DNA from 2 places in the Spirillospora sp. NPDC127506 genome. Region 2 is predicted to be linked to the other one. Evidence: riboswitches for the same ligand, from Rfam matches in the RefSeq annotation. Region 2 holds a riboswitch; the other holds the start of a gene.
What was found. Region 2 has a riboswitch for cyclic di-AMP ahead of ABTW95_RS00825 (NlpC/P60 family protein). Riboswitches for the same ligand answer to the same signal wherever they lie in the genome.
Positions count from the first base shown of each region.

Region 1: linked by a shared signal. The riboswitch ahead of ABTW95_RS05780 (C40 family peptidase) and the one ahead of ABTW95_RS00825 (NlpC/P60 family protein) in region 2 are both predicted to bind cyclic di-AMP.

Region 1 is NZ_JBEORG010000003.1:290,186-298,068, reverse strand. Features, by position in the region: gene ABTW95_RS05795 (amidohydrolase family protein) at 1-780, shown strand, start outside; gene ABTW95_RS05790 (Mut7-C RNAse domain-containing protein) at 809-1,597, shown strand; gene ABTW95_RS05785 ((deoxy)nucleoside triphosphate pyrophosphohydrolase) at 1,597-1,989, shown strand; gene ABTW95_RS05780 (C40 family peptidase) at 2,089-3,105, opposite strand; cyclic di-AMP (ydaO/yuaA leader) riboswitch at 3,113-3,260, opposite strand; gene typA (translational GTPase TypA) at 3,463-5,316, shown strand; gene ABTW95_RS05770 (FHA domain-containing protein) at 5,396-6,718, opposite strand; gene ABTW95_RS05765 (4Fe-4S single cluster domain-containing protein) at 6,706-7,440, opposite strand; gene ABTW95_RS05760 (AAA family ATPase) at 7,437-7,883, opposite strand, start outside.
Region 2 is NZ_JBEORG010000001.1:189,091-196,973, reverse strand. Features, by position in the region: gene ABTW95_RS00855 (hypothetical protein) at 130-381, shown strand; gene ABTW95_RS00850 (hypothetical protein) at 402-1,103, shown strand; gene ABTW95_RS00845 (hypothetical protein) at 1,100-1,288, shown strand; gene ABTW95_RS00840 (hypothetical protein) at 1,365-2,051, shown strand; gene ABTW95_RS00835 (NPCBM/NEW2 domain-containing protein) at 2,623-3,495, shown strand; gene ABTW95_RS00830 (hypothetical protein) at 3,512-3,793, opposite strand; cyclic di-AMP (ydaO/yuaA leader) riboswitch at 4,306-4,446, shown strand; gene ABTW95_RS00825 (NlpC/P60 family protein) at 4,455-5,075, shown strand; gene hpnH (adenosyl-hopene transferase HpnH) at 5,130-6,134, opposite strand; gene ispH (4-hydroxy-3-methylbut-2-enyl diphosphate reductase) at 6,131-7,615, opposite strand; gene shc (squalene--hopene cyclase) at 7,612-7,883, opposite strand, start outside.

The sequences.
Region 1 (7,883 bases), on a different contig from region 2:
GTCCGCGGCGAGTACTTCGACGCGCCCGCCGGGACCCTCACCATGGCGATGGCGGCGCTCGGCCCGGAGATCGCGGGTGAGGAGCGGGCGCTGGCCGAGTGGCGGCTGGCCCGCGACCTCGGACTGCCGGTCACCGTCCACATGGGCGGCCACGGGCCCGAGAGCGCCGCGCGCGGCCTCGCCTTCCTCGCGGACGCCGGGCTCCTGAAGCACCCGACGACCTACGTCCACGCCAACCACTACACCGGCGAGGAGTTCGAGCGGATCGCCGGCAGCGGCGGGACCGTGTCCGTCGCACCCGCGATCGAGGCGGCGCTCGGCATCGGCCCCCCGCCCACCGGACGGGCCCGGAACGCGGGCGTCCCCACGGGCCTCGGCGCCGACACGGTCGCGAGCGGGCCGGGCGACATGTTCAGCATCATGCGGGCCGCCTACTTCCTGGAGCGGGGACGCCCCGGCGGCGCGGGCCTGGGGTTCACCGCCGCGGACGCGCTGCGCATGGCCACCATCGAAGGGGCCGAGGTCGCCGGCCTGGCGGACGTCACCGGGTCGCTGACCCCCGGCAAACACGCCGACATCCTCGTCCTCAGCGTCGACACCGGCACCGCCGCGGCCCACGACCCCATCGCGGCGGTGGTCCTGTCGGCGGACACCCGCAACGTCGACACCGTCCTCGTGGGCGGCCGGGTCGTCAAGCGCGGGGGAGTGCTCGGCGGCCACGACGTCCCGGCCCTGCTGGACTCCCTCTCGGAGTCCGCCGCGCGCCTGACCCGCCGATAATCGCACGGGAAAGCCGGGGGCGCGTGGCATGCTGATCGGCGTGGAGCCCGAGATGACCGTCCGCGTCGCGGACGAACTGCTGATGTTCCTGCCCGCCACCCGGCGCAAGAGCGTGAACCAGGTGCCCTGCGACGGGACGTCGACGCTGGGTCACCTCGTCGAGTCGCTCGGGGTGCCGCTCACCGAGGCGGGCCCGATGACCATCGGCGGCGAACCCGCGGAGCCGTCCACCCGCCCGCGCCCCGGCGACGAGGTGCACGTGGCGGCGGTGCCGCGCCCCCAGCCCGTCCCGCTGGAGCCGGGCCAGGACGCACCGCGCTTCCTGCTGGACGTCCACCTCGGCACGCTCGCGCGCCGCATGCGCCTCCTCGGCCTCGACACCGCCTACCACAACGACATGGACGATCCGGCGCTGGTCGTCCAGGCCAACGAGGAGCGCCGCGTCCTGCTCACCCAGGACCGCGGCCTCCTCCGCCGCCGCGCCCTCTGGGCGGGCGCCTACGTCCGCGGCTCCCGGCCCGACGACCAGCTCCGCGACCTCCTCGACCGGTTCGCGCCCGTCCTGCGCCCCTGGACGCGGTGCACCGCCTGCAACGGCGAGCTCGTCCCGGTCGACAAGCGCGAGGTCGAGGGCGACCTCGAAGCCGGGACGCGCCGCAGCTACGACGTCTACGGCCGCTGCGCCGGCTGCGGGCAGGTCTACTGGCGCGGCGCGCACGGCGGCCACCTGGAGGAGATCGTCCGGGAGGCGACGCGGCTGGTCGGCGCCGCACGGGACGGCGGCAGGCCGGAGGCCGCCATGACGGAGAGGGGCTGATGGCCATCGCTCTCGTGGTCGTGGGCGCGGCGATCATCGCCGGCGGGCGCCTGCTGAGCGCGCAGCGGGCCGAACCGCCGCACATGGCGGGCGGCTGGGAACTGCCGGGCGGGAAGGTCGACCCGGGCGAGTCCGACGAGGACGCGCTGGTCCGCGAGTGCGACGAGGAACTGGCGATCAAGATCCGGCTCGGCCGCCGCGTCGGCGGCGACTGGACGCTCAGCGAGCGGGCGCTGCTGCGCGTCTGGACCGCCGAGATCATCGAGGGCGAGCCCCGGGCCCTGGAGCACCTGGCCCTCCGCTGGCTGACCCCGCCGGAGCTCTACGACGTCGACTGGCTCCCCGGCGACCGCCCGGTGATCGACCTGCTCGCCCGGGAGCACTTCAGCTGAGGCCCGGCCGCCCTCCGGGCGTCGGATCGCGCGGATGAGTTCGGGGGCTTCCCGCCGCGCCGCAGGAAGCCCCCGACATCCGTGGGGGCGCCGCGCCCGTCAGGAGATGCGGTTGGCGCCCGCGTAGTCGGAGCGGTCCGACAGCTTGGAGATCTTCACCACGTCGCCGGTCTGCGGAGCGTGCAGGAACTTGCCGTCGCTCAGGTAGATCCCCATGTGGTGCAGGTTGCTGCCGAAGTACACGAGGTCCCCGGAGCGCAGCTGGCTGCGCGGCACCTTCGTGCCCAGCTGGTAGAGGTCGCCGGTGTAGTGGGGCAGGCCGGGCTTGCCGACCTGGGCGTAGGCCCACACGACGAGGCCGGAGCAGTCGAAGCTGTTCGGGCCGGCGGCCGCCCACACGTAGGGGGAGCCGATCTTGCTGTAGGCCTTGCGGGCCATCTTGGCGGGCAGGCCCGAGCCCTTGATGCTGGCGGTGAGGCCGGTGCGCGGGTCGCGGGCGTGCGTGGTGGAGAGCTTGTCGAGGCGCTTCATCACCTCGGTGACCTTGGCCTTGGCCTGCGCGCGCGCCTTCTTGGCGTCCTCCCACGCCTTCTTGACCTGCGCGGTCTTGGCCTCCGCGGTGCGCTGGGCGGCGTCGGCCCGCTGGATCTGCTTCTGCAGGGCCTTGACGGCGGCGGCCTGGTTCTGGGTGAGGTAGGCGCGCTCGGTCAGCCCCTCGGCGGAGCCGTCGGAGCCGAAGATCGCGTCGGGGGCGCCGGCCATGTAGGTGGCGGCGGCCATCCGCCCGAGCTGCTCGCGGGCCGGGCCGGCCTGGGCGCGCAGCACCTGCGCGTTCTTGGCGGCGTCCTGCTCGGCCTTCTGCGCCGCCTTCAGGTCCACCCGGGCCTTGTTGTACTTCTCGGTGAGGATCTCGGCCTCTTCGTTCAGCGCCTTGAGGCTCTTGCGCAGGCCCTTCTCCGTCGTCGGCGTCGGGCTGGGCGCGGTCGCGGCGGCGGCCAGGCGGAGCGGCGGCGCGGCGTGGGCGGCGACGGGGGCGGTGGCGCCGAGGCCGATCAGGAGCAGGGCGGCGGTGGCGGCGGGCGCGAAGCGCCGCCGCCGGCGGGGGTCCGGTGCCAAGCCGGTGTTCTCCTCTCCTCACGCGCCTACCGGGTTAGCTGACGGGTTCGGGCCAGGAGTCGCCCTACGGCGCACCGCCCTGCGGCGCGTCGATTCACCCCGAGGGTTGGGTCCCCGGTTCTCCCGGCGGGCGGGAGATTCGGCGTGCCGGTCGCAGCCCCGGGGAGTGGGGCTCCGGACGACCGGATCTCGGGCAGATTACAAAGGATGAGCAAAGTTGGCGAATCGGGGCGCGTGTGACCGCGTGTGAAGGGTGGGAGGACGCGGCCGGGATGGGCCGGGCACCGCGGCGCGTAGAATGGAGTGCTGCCGCTTTTCTGCGGCGACTCTCCTGAAACCTCACGCAAGGTAACCCGCATGCCCATCTCCACCCGCGACGACCTCCGGAACGTAGCGATCGTCGCCCACGTCGACCACGGGAAGACGACGCTGGTCGACGCAATGCTCTGGCAGTCCGGGGCCTTCCGCGAGAACCAGGACGTCGACGACCGGGTCATGGACTCCAACGACCTGGAGCGCGAGAAGGGCATCACGATCCTCGCGAAGAACACCGCCGTCCGGCACAACGGGCTGACGATCAACATCATCGACACCCCGGGCCACGCCGACTTCGGCGGCGAGGTCGAGCGCGGGCTGTCCATGGTGGACGGCGTCGTCCTGCTGGTGGACGCCAGCGAGGGGCCGCTCCCGCAGACCCGGTTCGTGCTGCGCAAGGCGCTCGCCGCGCGGCTCCCGGTGATCCTCGTCGTGAACAAGACCGACCGTCCCGACGCCCGCATCGACGAGGTCGTGGACGAGACGTACGAGCTGTTCATGGACCTCGACGCCGACGAGGACCAGATCGACTTCCCGATCGTGTACGCGTCCGGCCGGGCCGGGCGGGCGTCGCTCGACAAGCCCGCCGACGGGGAGATGCCCGCCAGCGCCGACCTGGAGCCGCTGTTCCAGGTCATCACCGAGACGATCCCGGCGCCGTCCTACGACCCGGACGCGCCGCTGCAGGCGCACGTGACGAACCTGGACGCCTCCAGCTACCTCGGCCGGATCGCGCTGTGCCGCGTCCACGCCGGGACGATCAAGAAGGGCCAGCAGGTCGCCTGGTGCCGGCACGACGGCAGCATCGAGCGCGTCAAGATCACCGAGCTGCTGATGACGGACGCGCTCACCCGCAAGCCCGCCGACGACGCGGGGCCGGGCGACATCATCGCGATCGCCGGCATCCCGGAGATCATGATCGGCGACACCATCGCCGACCCCGACGACCCGCGCCCGCTGCCGCTGATCACCGTGGACGAGCCCGCGATCTCCATGACCATCGGCACCAACACCGGGCCGATGGCCGGCCGCGAGAAGGGCACCAAGGTCACCGCCCGCATGGTCAAGGACCGCCTCGACCGCGAGCTGGTCGGCAACGTGTCGATCAGGGTGCTGCCGACCGAGCGCCCGGACGCGTGGGAGGTGCAGGGCCGCGGCGAGCTGGCCCTCGCGATCCTCGTCGAGAACATGCGCCGCGAGGGCTACGAGCTGACCGTCGGCAAGCCGCAGGTCGTCGCGAAGACCATCGACGGCCGGAAGCACGAGCCGGTCGAGCGGCTCACCGTCGACATCCCCGAGGAGCACCTCGGCGCCGTCACGCAGCTCATGGCCGTCCGCAAGGGCCGCATGGAGCACATGACGAACCACGGCACCGGCTGGGTCCGGATGGAGTTCCTCGTCCCGGCGCGCGGCCTGATCGGGTTCCGCACCGAGTTCATGACCGAGACGCGCGGCACCGGCATGGCGCACCACGTCTTCGAGGGCTACGAGCCCTGGTTCGGCGAGCTGCGCACCCGCCCGTCCGGGTCGCTGGTCGCCGACCGCGCGGGCGCCGCCACCGCCTACGCGATCACGAACCTGCAGGAGCGCGGCACGTTCTTCGTCGGGCCGGGCACCGAGGTGTACGAGGGCATGATCGTCGGGGAGAACTCCCGTGCCGACGACATGGACGTCAACATCACCAAGGAGAAGAAGCTCACGAACATGCGGTCGTCCACCGGCGACGAGCTGGAGCGGCTCACCCCGCCGCGGATCCTGTCGCTGGAGGAGGCGCTGGAGTTCTGCCGCGAGGACGAGTGCGTCGAGGTGACGCCCGCGAACGTCCGCATCCGCAAGGTCGTGCTGGACGCCAAGGAGCGCGAGCGCATGCGCGCCCGCACCAAGCGCGCCGGCTGACCCGCCGGCGAGCGGCCTGAGCGCGAAGGAGGCGGCCCCGCGGTTCCGAGAACCGCGGGGCCGCCTCCTTGCATGCGGGTCACTTCAGCTGGACGGTCCCCGTCACGTCGGCGGCCAGGCGGAGCTGGTCGCCGTCGCGGAGAGGCGCCTCCACGCCGCGGGGGAGCCGCTCGCCGTTGACGAACGTCCCGTTGGTGGAGCCCTCGTCCCGCACCCAGGCCGTGCCGGACGGGTCGAGCCAGACCGTCGAGTGGCGCCGCGACACGTTGTCGTACTGCGTGAACGTGGCGGCCACCGGCGACTGGCCCGCGTCCCGGCCGAGCACCAGGTGCTGGCCGACGGACACCTTCAGCTCGCCCGTGGGGAACTGCACCCGCAGGACGGGCGTGCCCTGCTTGGGCAGGGGGCGCAGGCACGAGTCGCACTGCGCGGCGCCCGGGTTGCTCAGCACCGCCTCGCAGTACGGGCACATGAACGCCGTGCTGTCGGGGGCGGGGGGACGCTGGCCCTGGTTGTGGTCGGGCGGCAGCAGCGTCGCCTCACGGCCGTGCGGCGGCAGCGGCGGCCCGCCGTGCTGCGGCCCGCCGTGCGGGGGCGCGCCGTGCGGGGGCTGCCCGTGCTGCTGGGGCGGCGGGCCGAACTGGTGGTCCGCCGGGCCCGGCTGCGGCGCGCCGTACTGGTCCTGCTGCGGAGCCCCGTACTGGTCCTGCGGGGCGCCGTACTGCTGCTCCTGGGGAGCGCCGTACTGGGCCTGCTGGGGGGCGCCGTACTGGTCCTGCGGGGCGCCGTACTGCTGCTCCTGAGGCGGCGGGTACTGCGGCTCGCGCTGCCCGTACTGGTCGCCGCCGGGCTGCTGCGGCTGCGGCGCTCCCCACTGGTCCTGGGGCTGCTGCGGCTGCGGCGGCCCCCACGGGTCGGCGGGCGGCTGCTGGTGCTGCATCGGCGGCTGGCCCCCGTGCTGCGGCCCGCCCGGCTGGGGGGCGCCGTGCTGCGGCTGCCCGTGCTGCGGCTGGCCGTACTGGCCGGGCCCCGGCTGGCCGTGCTGCTCCTGCCCCTGCTGGGGCATGGGCGGACCCCACGCGTCCGGCTGCTGCTGCTGCGGCGGGCCCCACGGGTCCTGCGGCTGCGCGGGCGGGCCCGGCTGCTGGTGCTCCGGGGCCTGCTGCCCGTACGGGTCGTGGGGCTGCGGCGGCTGCCCGTACTGCCCGCCGGGCGGCGGACCGCCGTACTGGCCGCCCGGACCGGGCGGCTGAGGGACCCGCGGCTGCTGGTCGTCGTACCCGCCCGGCGCCTGCCGGTGGGCGCCGCCCCCGCCGCGCGCCAGGTTGGCCCCGCAGTTCATGCAGAGCAGGTCGCCCTGCTGGTGCGGCTCACCGCAGACAGGACAGTTCAAGGTCGCCATGACACATCCCCCGAGCGCACGCCGGCGCGGTCGAGCCTCGACGTCAGGTGCTCCATGTCACCCCTTCGCGGGATCCCGATGTAGTACACCCGCCTTCCCTCCGGCCCTTCGTCCACGGACACCTGTACTCGGGGCCCTGTTCCTTCTCCAGTCTTCCCGACGCCGGCCAGTGCCCCGTACCGTTCGCGCCCCAGCGGGGACAGCGGCACGACACGCTGGTTGGCCGACCCCCTCCAGAGTAGGGAGCCGCCGCCGGGGTGTCGCCCCCCCGGATTCAACCGGTCTACGTACGGTCCCGTGATCACGGCGTCGCACAAGTCCAGGATCTCGCGGGTCGCGCCGCTGCGGGCGAGCCGCGAGTAGACATATCCGCTGTAAACCAAGATGTCCAACTCAATCGTCTCACGGCCGGGGGTCTCCCGCCACGCGCGGACACCGCGCAGCAGGGCCGCCAGCGCGGCCGGCTGCTCGAACGGCTCACCACCGGAAATGGTCACTCCGTCCACCGGACCGGGCAGGGACGCGAGCCATCCTAAAACGGTCTCGACGGGCACGGCGCGGCGCGGGTCGGCGTCCCAGGTGTCGCGGGACAGGCAGCCGCGGCAGTGCAGCGTGCAGCCCTGCGTCCAGATGCCCGCGCGGGTTCCGGGGCCGAGTGCGGTCACGGGGTAGTGCGCCTTGGCGAGCAGCAGCGACGGACCGGTGCCGCCCCCGCCCGTCATCGGAGGTCCAGATGGACGATGCTGCCCTCGCGCCGGACGCCCGTCACCGTGATCTTCTCGTCCGGGACGAGCTCCCGGTCGAACAGGGCGCGCGCCAGCGGGTTGACGAAGTACGACTCCAGCGCCATGCCGATGCCGCGCCCGCCCTTGTCCAATTCCTCGGTGCACCATTCGCGGAGCGTCGACAGCGCGTCGCCCTTCACCGCGAGGGAGAGCCGGTGCTCCTCGGCGACGCGGCGGCAGATGTTCGCCAGCTGCAGGTCGAAGATCTTGTGCGCGGCGTCGCCGGAGATGAAGTCGAACACGACGATGTCGAACACGACGATGTTGTCGCCGAACCGGTTGAGCAGCTCCGGCCGGTTGAGGACCTCGGTGAAGTGGTCGGCGACGGCGCCCTTGATGCGCTGCTCGACCTCGTCGTACGGCATCCCGGGTGTGATGTT
Region 2 (7,883 bases):
GATGACCCGCCGGACCCGGGCCGCATCCGCCCGGATGGCGCCCGCGGCGACCTCGCGCAATCGCGTTGACCTGCCGCAACCCGACTCCGCACTGTTGAGCCGTTCCGCCGTGAACAAGGGGGCCCGGCCATGGAACACGATCCGGCGACCGGCGAGCAGTGGTCGGTCCACGTCCACGCCGACAACGACCTGACCATCCGCGACGCGCGCATCGCCGGCCGCGACCTGACCGTGCACGGCGGTGCGGCGCGGGCGGGCGGCGCGATCCACCGGTTCGCCCGCCGCGTCCGGCCGGCCGCCGCCGCGGCGGCGGCCGTGGGGGTCTTCGCGGTCCTGCTGCTCGCCGCGATCGGCCTGGCCGCGCTTCTCGGCGGCCGGTGACCCCGATGGGAGGCACGACCGTGAACGAGTACCCCGCGCCCGCGACCCTGGCGATCGCCGACATCGAGGGCTTCGCCCGCCGCAACGACCTGGAGCAGCGGCGGGCCCGCGACGCGCTGTACACGTGGCTGTCCGGTGCGCTCGGCGCGCTGTGGGGGCGCTGCGTCCACGAGGACCGCGGCGACGCCGTGCTGATGCTCTGGCCGGCGGACGTCCCGCGCCCGGTGATCGTCGCCGCCGTCCTGCGCCTGGCCGAGGCCGCCCCGGCGGAGCCGCCGCGGCTGCGCGTCGTCCTGCACGCCGGCGACGTCTACCGCGACCCGCGGGGCTTCGTGGGCGGCGACGTCAACGAGGCGTTCCGGCTGAACGAGGCGCCCGTGCTGAAGGCGGCGCTCAAGCGGGCCCGCGGCCCGGTCGCCTACCTGGTGTCCGAGCAGGTCCACCGCGGCATCGTCCGCTACGGGGACCCCGCCGTCGACCCGGAGGCGTTCCGCCCCGTCGGCGTGGCGGTGAAGGAGACGCGGGTGCGCGCCTGGCTGTACGTCCCGGGCGACGACGGGGACGCCGCGCGGCTCGCGGCCGACGCGTTCCGCCCGCCGTCCGGCCCATCGCCCGACACGCCTCCCGGCATGCCGCCCGGGCCGGTGCCGGGCGGCGTCCGCATCCAGGGGCGCAACGTCACCGTCACCGACTCCGAGATCGCCGGGAGGGACCTCCGATGAACGGCCCGTCCATCGCGGCCGCCTGCGCCGCCGCCCTGCTGCCGCTGGCCGCGGGCTGCGCCGGCAGCGGCCCCACCGACCGCAAGGAGCTGTGCGCGGCTGGCGAATCCGACTCCTTCAACATGGTCGAGGCCGAGACCACCACCGCGCCGGTCGCGGCCGAATGCCGCGGCGAGGGCGGCTGATTCCCGAGGACCCGCATCCGGAGGGACGCCCGCGCGCCGCGGGACGGATCCCCGTCCGAACTCGAAAGGTGATTCCGTGCACGCGAACGAACTGGCGACGACGGCGGTCGAGGTCCTCGCCGCGCGACTCCCCGGCATCTCCGACGGCTCCGTCCGCGCCGACGGCGACCCGGCACTCGCCGACCTGTACGACCTGGTCCGGGGGCGGCTCGTCCGGGACGGGCGGCAGGCGGCGTTCACGGCGTACACCACGGACCCGGGCAACAGCTCGCTCGTCCAGGACCTGCTCCGGCACGCGGCCGAGACCGACGCCGCCTTCGCCGCGGCGCTGCGGGACGCCGTGGGACGCGCGCGGTCGGCCGCCCCGGCCTCGTCCTGGTCGAGCCGCGTCACCCTGAGCAACGTCACCGGGAGGGGCATCACCGCCGCGGGCCGCGACATCACCACCACCAACGAGAAGAAGACGACCATCAACACGGGCGGGCTGGTGCTCCTGGCCGCGGGGGCGATCGCCGCGCTGTTCGTCTTCGTCTTCATCGTCAAGGCCGCGACCTCCGACGCCATCACCGCCGACTCGACGTGCGCGGAGTTCCTCGACGCGGACTCCGAGACCCAGCAGCACGCGATCATCGACATCGCCCGGGAGAAGGGCGTCTCCGGCGCGGGCAGCCCGCTGGCCCCGCCCGCGATCCGCTACAGCTGCAGCAGCGAGCCGGACGCGAAGGTCGGCGACGTCATCGCCAGGTTCCGCGGCCAGTTCTGACCGTGCCGCGCCGCGTCCGCCGGACCGCCGGGAGCCCCGGGCTCCGATGGCCTCGTCATCTCGCCGCGCCAGGCCGCGTCCGGCCGGGCCGCCCACGATCAGAGAGGCCGGGAGAAGATGTTCCATTCCGTCGGCACGACCGGCTTTCCGACGGGCGGCTTCGATCCGGCCGTTCTCCGCTCCCTGACGGAGGCCGAGGCCGCCGTCGCCGCGAAGGTCTGCTCGTAGAGCCGCAATGGCGCACGTGCGCCATACCGGCAAGTAATGTGCAACGCCGTTCCGGCTCTCCCAGAACGTCCGCCCAGGGCCTCTCTCATTGGTGCGGCGGTGCACATTTCCCGCTGACCTGCGCATTCGCGGTGAATTCCAGCTGAAGGGCTCACTCCCGAGTGCGGAGGCGGGGTCGACGCCGGCTCCTTTCCGCGTTGACCGCCCGCGGCGGTCTTGAGCAGGGTTGACCCCTGCTCGGCCGAGCACGGCGGAGCGGACGCGCACGCGCGCGGAGATCACCGGCCGATCGGACCCTGGGGAACGGCGGCCGTGCGAGCCGAGGAGAAACGGGGGCGCGCCGATGAGCGGTCGGAAGAGCGGCGGGCCGCGCCGCACGATGGCGAAGGCGGCTTTCATCGTGCTCGCGTGCGCGGGGGCCTGCGCGGCGGGACGGGTGCTGGGCGGCGACTGGTACTGGGGCGGGTTCGCCGGCGCCATGGTGCTGATCGCGGCGATCGTGGGGCGCGGTGCGCGCCGTCCCTCGGTGCAGACAACGGTCAACGCGGCGGGCCGCGACATCAACACCACCAACGTGCGCAAAACCCGCCTCAACATCAACACGGGCGGGGTGACCGCCGTCCTGGGGGCGGTGCTCATCGTCGTCGTCGACGGCCTGCTCGTGGCGCACGTCTCGACGCAGGTTCCCGGGGGACGGTTCTACGAGCCGTCCGAACCGGTGCAGGCGGTCGGCGCTCCGGCCACGGCGCGCGCGCCGGTCTTTTTGCGCGACCTGCCGAGCAGCCAGCTGCACGAGCCCCAGACCGGCTGGTTCAGGCGCCGCGGCGCGCGCATCACCGGCCGGCCCTGCGCCAGGAGCGTCTACGTCGCGCTCAGTGTGATCGGCCGACCCGCCACCATCACTCTGACGACCGCCGCGAAATACTCGCGCTTCAAGGCGCTGGCGGGCGTCCCGGACGAGGATCCGCCCAACGTGACCATCGAATTCACCCTGCTGGGCGACGACAAGGTCGTGGCGACGAGGAACGCCGGCCCGCGCAAGCCCGCGGTCTTCGACGAGGACATCTCCCCCTACACCACGCTCAACCTGCGAACCGCCCTGATCGCGGCGGAGAACGGCACCGAGCCGCCGGACAAGTCGCACGACGCGGTCTGGGGCGACGCGCAGCTCGTGCCGTCCGGCGGCACGACCGACGGCTGCCTGAGCACGGGCTGAGCCCGGCGCCGCCCCCTCAGAAGATGATGAACATCATCCGGTAGCGGCCGCCCCGGTAGAGGTAGCGGGCGTAGAGGGCGGAGAGCCCGGCGATCAGGAGCCCGAGCAGACCGGTGCCGACCAGGTCGTGGGCGAGGAAGAACAGGCTCCCCATGAGGAGGAGCACGGTCACGCCGCACCAGTACCAGAAGTAGAACCCCATGTAGGTGGTGGCGGGCCGGGACGCGGGCGCACCGGGGCCGGGCGGGTGGACCGGCCGGCCACCCGTCTGGTACTGCCTGCCGTCGTCATGGGCCACGGCTGCTCCATTCATCGGTGGGTGAGGTGCCCTTCTCGCCGCCGAACGCGGCACCGGCCCGGGCGTTCAGGTCCCGGCCGGCGGGACCTGACCAGCCCACCAGGAGGCCGCTCCCTATGAACGAAAGGCTGGACACCTCTGGAATCCGCTGAATGTCCCGCAGGTCCGGCTCCCCGCCGTGGCGTAGATCACGGAGCCGAGCCGGGAGCGGCCGGGAACGCCCGCCGCGAGGGGCTTGGAGGCGTTGGCGGACAGGTGCGTCAGGGGGTTGAGCTGGGGGTTTGATTTTGCGGGAGTTTGCCTTGGCTTGGCGATCTGCGTTAGCTTGGCGCCCGGCAAGGCGCTCACCAGGCGTTCTTGTCCCGTCCGGCACACGGATGGACGGGCGACACGATCCACGTGTCGCGCGGCCCTGAGGCGGTCGCCTCGGAAGGGCCTTACAACATCAGCGCCGCTCTTTCGCCGCATGGGACAGGGGTCCCGTGCACGGGGCCGACGTGCCCTCAGGATCGCAGCGGCAACCGCCGAGTCCGCCGTCGCGCGGAGCCGGGGACCCACCCTCACTGGGGTGAATCGGCCTCTCCCATGGCCGTAGGGCGACTTCCACGCCCGAACCCGTCAGCTAACCCGGTAGGCGGCTCATGGAAGAAGGAGCCCCCCTTTGAAAGGCAAGCACAGCAAACGTTCGGGCCGTCGCGGCCTGAGCCCCAGCGCCAACGGCGCACTGGTCGGCCTCGCCGTGTTCGGTGTGGCGGCCACGACCGTGCACGCGGCGGACGCACCGGACGACGGCAGCGCCGCGGTCGCCGCCGTCCACACGGTTCCGAAACCGCGCAAGGCCGCGCCCGTCGAACGGGAGAAGGACGAGCGGTCGCGGGTCATCGAGCGGGCCAAGACGTGGAACCCGCACTCCGCGGACCGGGTGCCCTACAGCCAGACCGGCTACCGCGACGGCTACCGGAGGGACTGCTCGGGATTCGTCTCCATGGCCCTGCGGCTGCCGAAGCCGGGGCCGAACACGGTCGGGCTGACGTCGTCGCGGTACACCGAGCGCATCAAGATGTCGGAGCTCAAGAAGGGCGACCTCGTCATGGACGCCCAGGGCACCAACACCACGCGGCACGTCGTCATCTTCGAGAAGTGGGCCGACAAGGAGCACACGGAGTACTGGGCGTACGAGCAGCGGGGACGGTACGGCACCGACCACCGGACGCGCGACTACGGCCTGGACCCCGGCAGCGAGTACAAGGCCTACCGGCCGGTCAAGCTCAAGGACGCCTGACGAGCGTCCCGGCCCGGAGAGTGGGGCCGATCCCCCGCTCTCCGGGCGGTCCGGTCAGGTGTCGCGTATCGCCCTGATGGACTCCTTCAGGGAGCCGACGGTGGCCATGACCGCGGTCGGCTCGTAGCCGCAGTGCGCCATGCAGTTGGCGCAGCGCGGGTCCCGGCCCCGGCCGTAGGCGTCCCAGTCGGTCTCGTCGAGGAGTTCCTGGTAGGTCTGGGCGTAGCCGTCCGACATCAGGTAGCAGGGGCGCTGCCAGCCGAAGAGGGAGTAGGACGGGATCGCCCACGCCGTGCAGGGGAAGTCGACCTTGCCCTCCAGGAAGTCCAGGAAGAGCGGCGAGTGGTTGAGCCGCCAGCGCTTGCGGTTCCCGTCGGCGAACGCCTTGCTGAACAGCTCGCGGGTCTCCTGGACGCCGAGGAAGTGCTCCTGGTCGGGCGCCTTGTCGTAGGCGTACCCCGGCGAGATCATCATCTCGTCGACCTGCAGGTCGTCGTTCAGGTAGTTCATCACGTCGATGACGCTCTGCGGCGTGTCCGTGTTGAAGATCGTCGTGTTGGTGGTGACCCGGAACCCGCGCCGCTTGCACTCCTTCACGGCGGCGACGGCGGCGTCGAAGACGCCCTCCTTGCAGACGGACTCGTCGTGCCGCTCCCGCAGCCCGTCGATGTGCACCGCCCACGCGAAGTACGGCGACGGCTTGAACTTGTCGATGTGGCGGGGAATGAGCACCGCGTTGGTGCACAGGAAGACGAACTTCTTGCGCTTCACGAGCTCGTCCACGATCTCGTGGATCTTCGGGTGCATGAGCGGTTCACCGCCGGCGATGGACACCATCGGCGCGCCGCACTCCTCGATGGCGGCGACCGCCTGCTCGACCGGCATGCGCCTTTTCAGGACGTCGGCCGGATGCTGGATCTTCCCGCATCCCGCGCAGGCGAGGTTGCACGCGAACAGCGGTTCCAGCTCGACGATCAGGGGGAACTTCTCCCGGCCGCGGAGCTTGTTGCGGAGGATGTAGGTCCCGATGCGAAGGCTCTGGCGAAGCGGCATGCTCATTGTGTTCGGACCTCCTTTGGCAAGGTGAATTCGGTCGTCTCCACCGTGACCGTGTGCTCCTTGATCTCGACCGGCCCGAGCCCGCGCAGGACGTCGACGACCGCGTCCAGCACGGCCGGCGGGGCGGACGCGCCCGCGGTCAGGCCGACGACGCGGGCGCCCCTGAGCCGCCCGAGCGGGACGTCCGCGGGACCGTCGACGAGGACGGCGGGCGTGCCCCGGCTCTCGGCCACCTCGACGAGGCGGCGGGAGTTGGACGAGTTCGCCGAGCCGACGACGAGCACGAGGTCGCTGTCGCGGGCGACGCCGGCGACGGCCCGCTGCCGATTGGTGGTGGCGTAGCAGATGTCGTCGGTGTGCGGGCCGACCGCGTCCGGGAACCGGCCGGTGATGGCGGCCGCCACCTCGCCCGCCTCGTCGGCGGCGAGGGTGGTCTGGGTGAGGTAGGCGACGGGCCGGCCGGCCGGCAGGGACGCCACGTCGTCCGGCGTCTCGACCAGGACGGTCGAGGACGGCGCCTCGCCGAGGGTGCCCTCGACCTCCTCGTGCCCGGCGTGCCCGATCAGCGCGACCAGGTGACCGGAGGCGGCGAACCGCCGGGCCTCCGCGTGCACCTTGGACACGAGCGGGCAGGTCGCGTCGATGACCCGCAGCCCGCGCCGCCCGGCCTCGTCCCGGACGGCGGGCGCGACGCCGTGCGCCGAGAACACCGTCACCGAGCCGGGCGGCACCTCGTCGAGCTCGTCGACGAAGACGGCGCCGCGGCGGGCGAGGTCGTCCACCACATGGGTGTTGTGGACGATCTGCTTCCGCACGTAGACGGGCGGGCCGTGCAGGTCGAGCGCGCGCTCCACGATCTCGATGGCCCGTTCCACACCGGCGCAGAACGAGCGCGGCCCGGCGAGCAGCAGCCGGCGCGGGCCGGCGGCGGCCGCCCACTCGCGCAGCGCCGGGCCGACGGTGCGCAGCCGGCGCAGCGCGGCCGTCCCGCCGGTGAGCGTGGCGGGGCTGACCAGCGGGCGGCCGGGCGTGTCGACGATGGCGCGCACCACCGCGAACGGCCGGTCCCCCGCCGCGGCGGCCAGCTCCGCCGACTCCATGTCGGCGACCATCGCCCCGCCGGCGGCGAGGCGGGCGCGTTCCGCCCCGGAGACGATGTGGTCCACGGTGACCAGCGGCCCCCGGTGGACGGTGGCGCCGGTCGTCCGCTCCAGCAGCCCGGCGAGCGCCTCCGCCGTCCGGCACGGCACCGTCCCGGACGGGCCCCGCACCTCGGTGGCGACGAACAGGTCGCCGGGGCGGAGCCGCTCGTCCAGCGCGCCGCCGCAGCCGGCGACGGCGAGCGCGTCGTGCTCCGGGAGGCCCGCGGCGGCGGCCCGCGCCTTCGCCGGCCCCATCCCGGTGCGGACGACGCGCAGGCCGCCGCGGGCGACGGCGCGGGCCTCGACACCGAGCGCCGCGCAAACCACGAGCCCGCTCATGTGGCTCCCCTCAGGTAGCGGCCCAGGGCGCTGATCGGGAACACCAGCCGGTAGAGGTGGTAGTTGATGTAGAAGTCGCCGGGGAACCCGGTGCCGGTGAACTGGTCCTCGTCCCAGTTCCCGTCCGGGCGCTGGTTCTCCACGAGCCAGCGCACGCCGGCGTCCACCGCGGCGGAGCGCTCCCCGGCGGCCAGCAGCGCCAGCAGCGCCCACGCCGTCTGCGACGCGGTCGACTCGCCGCGCCCGATCCACGCGGGGTCGTCGTAGG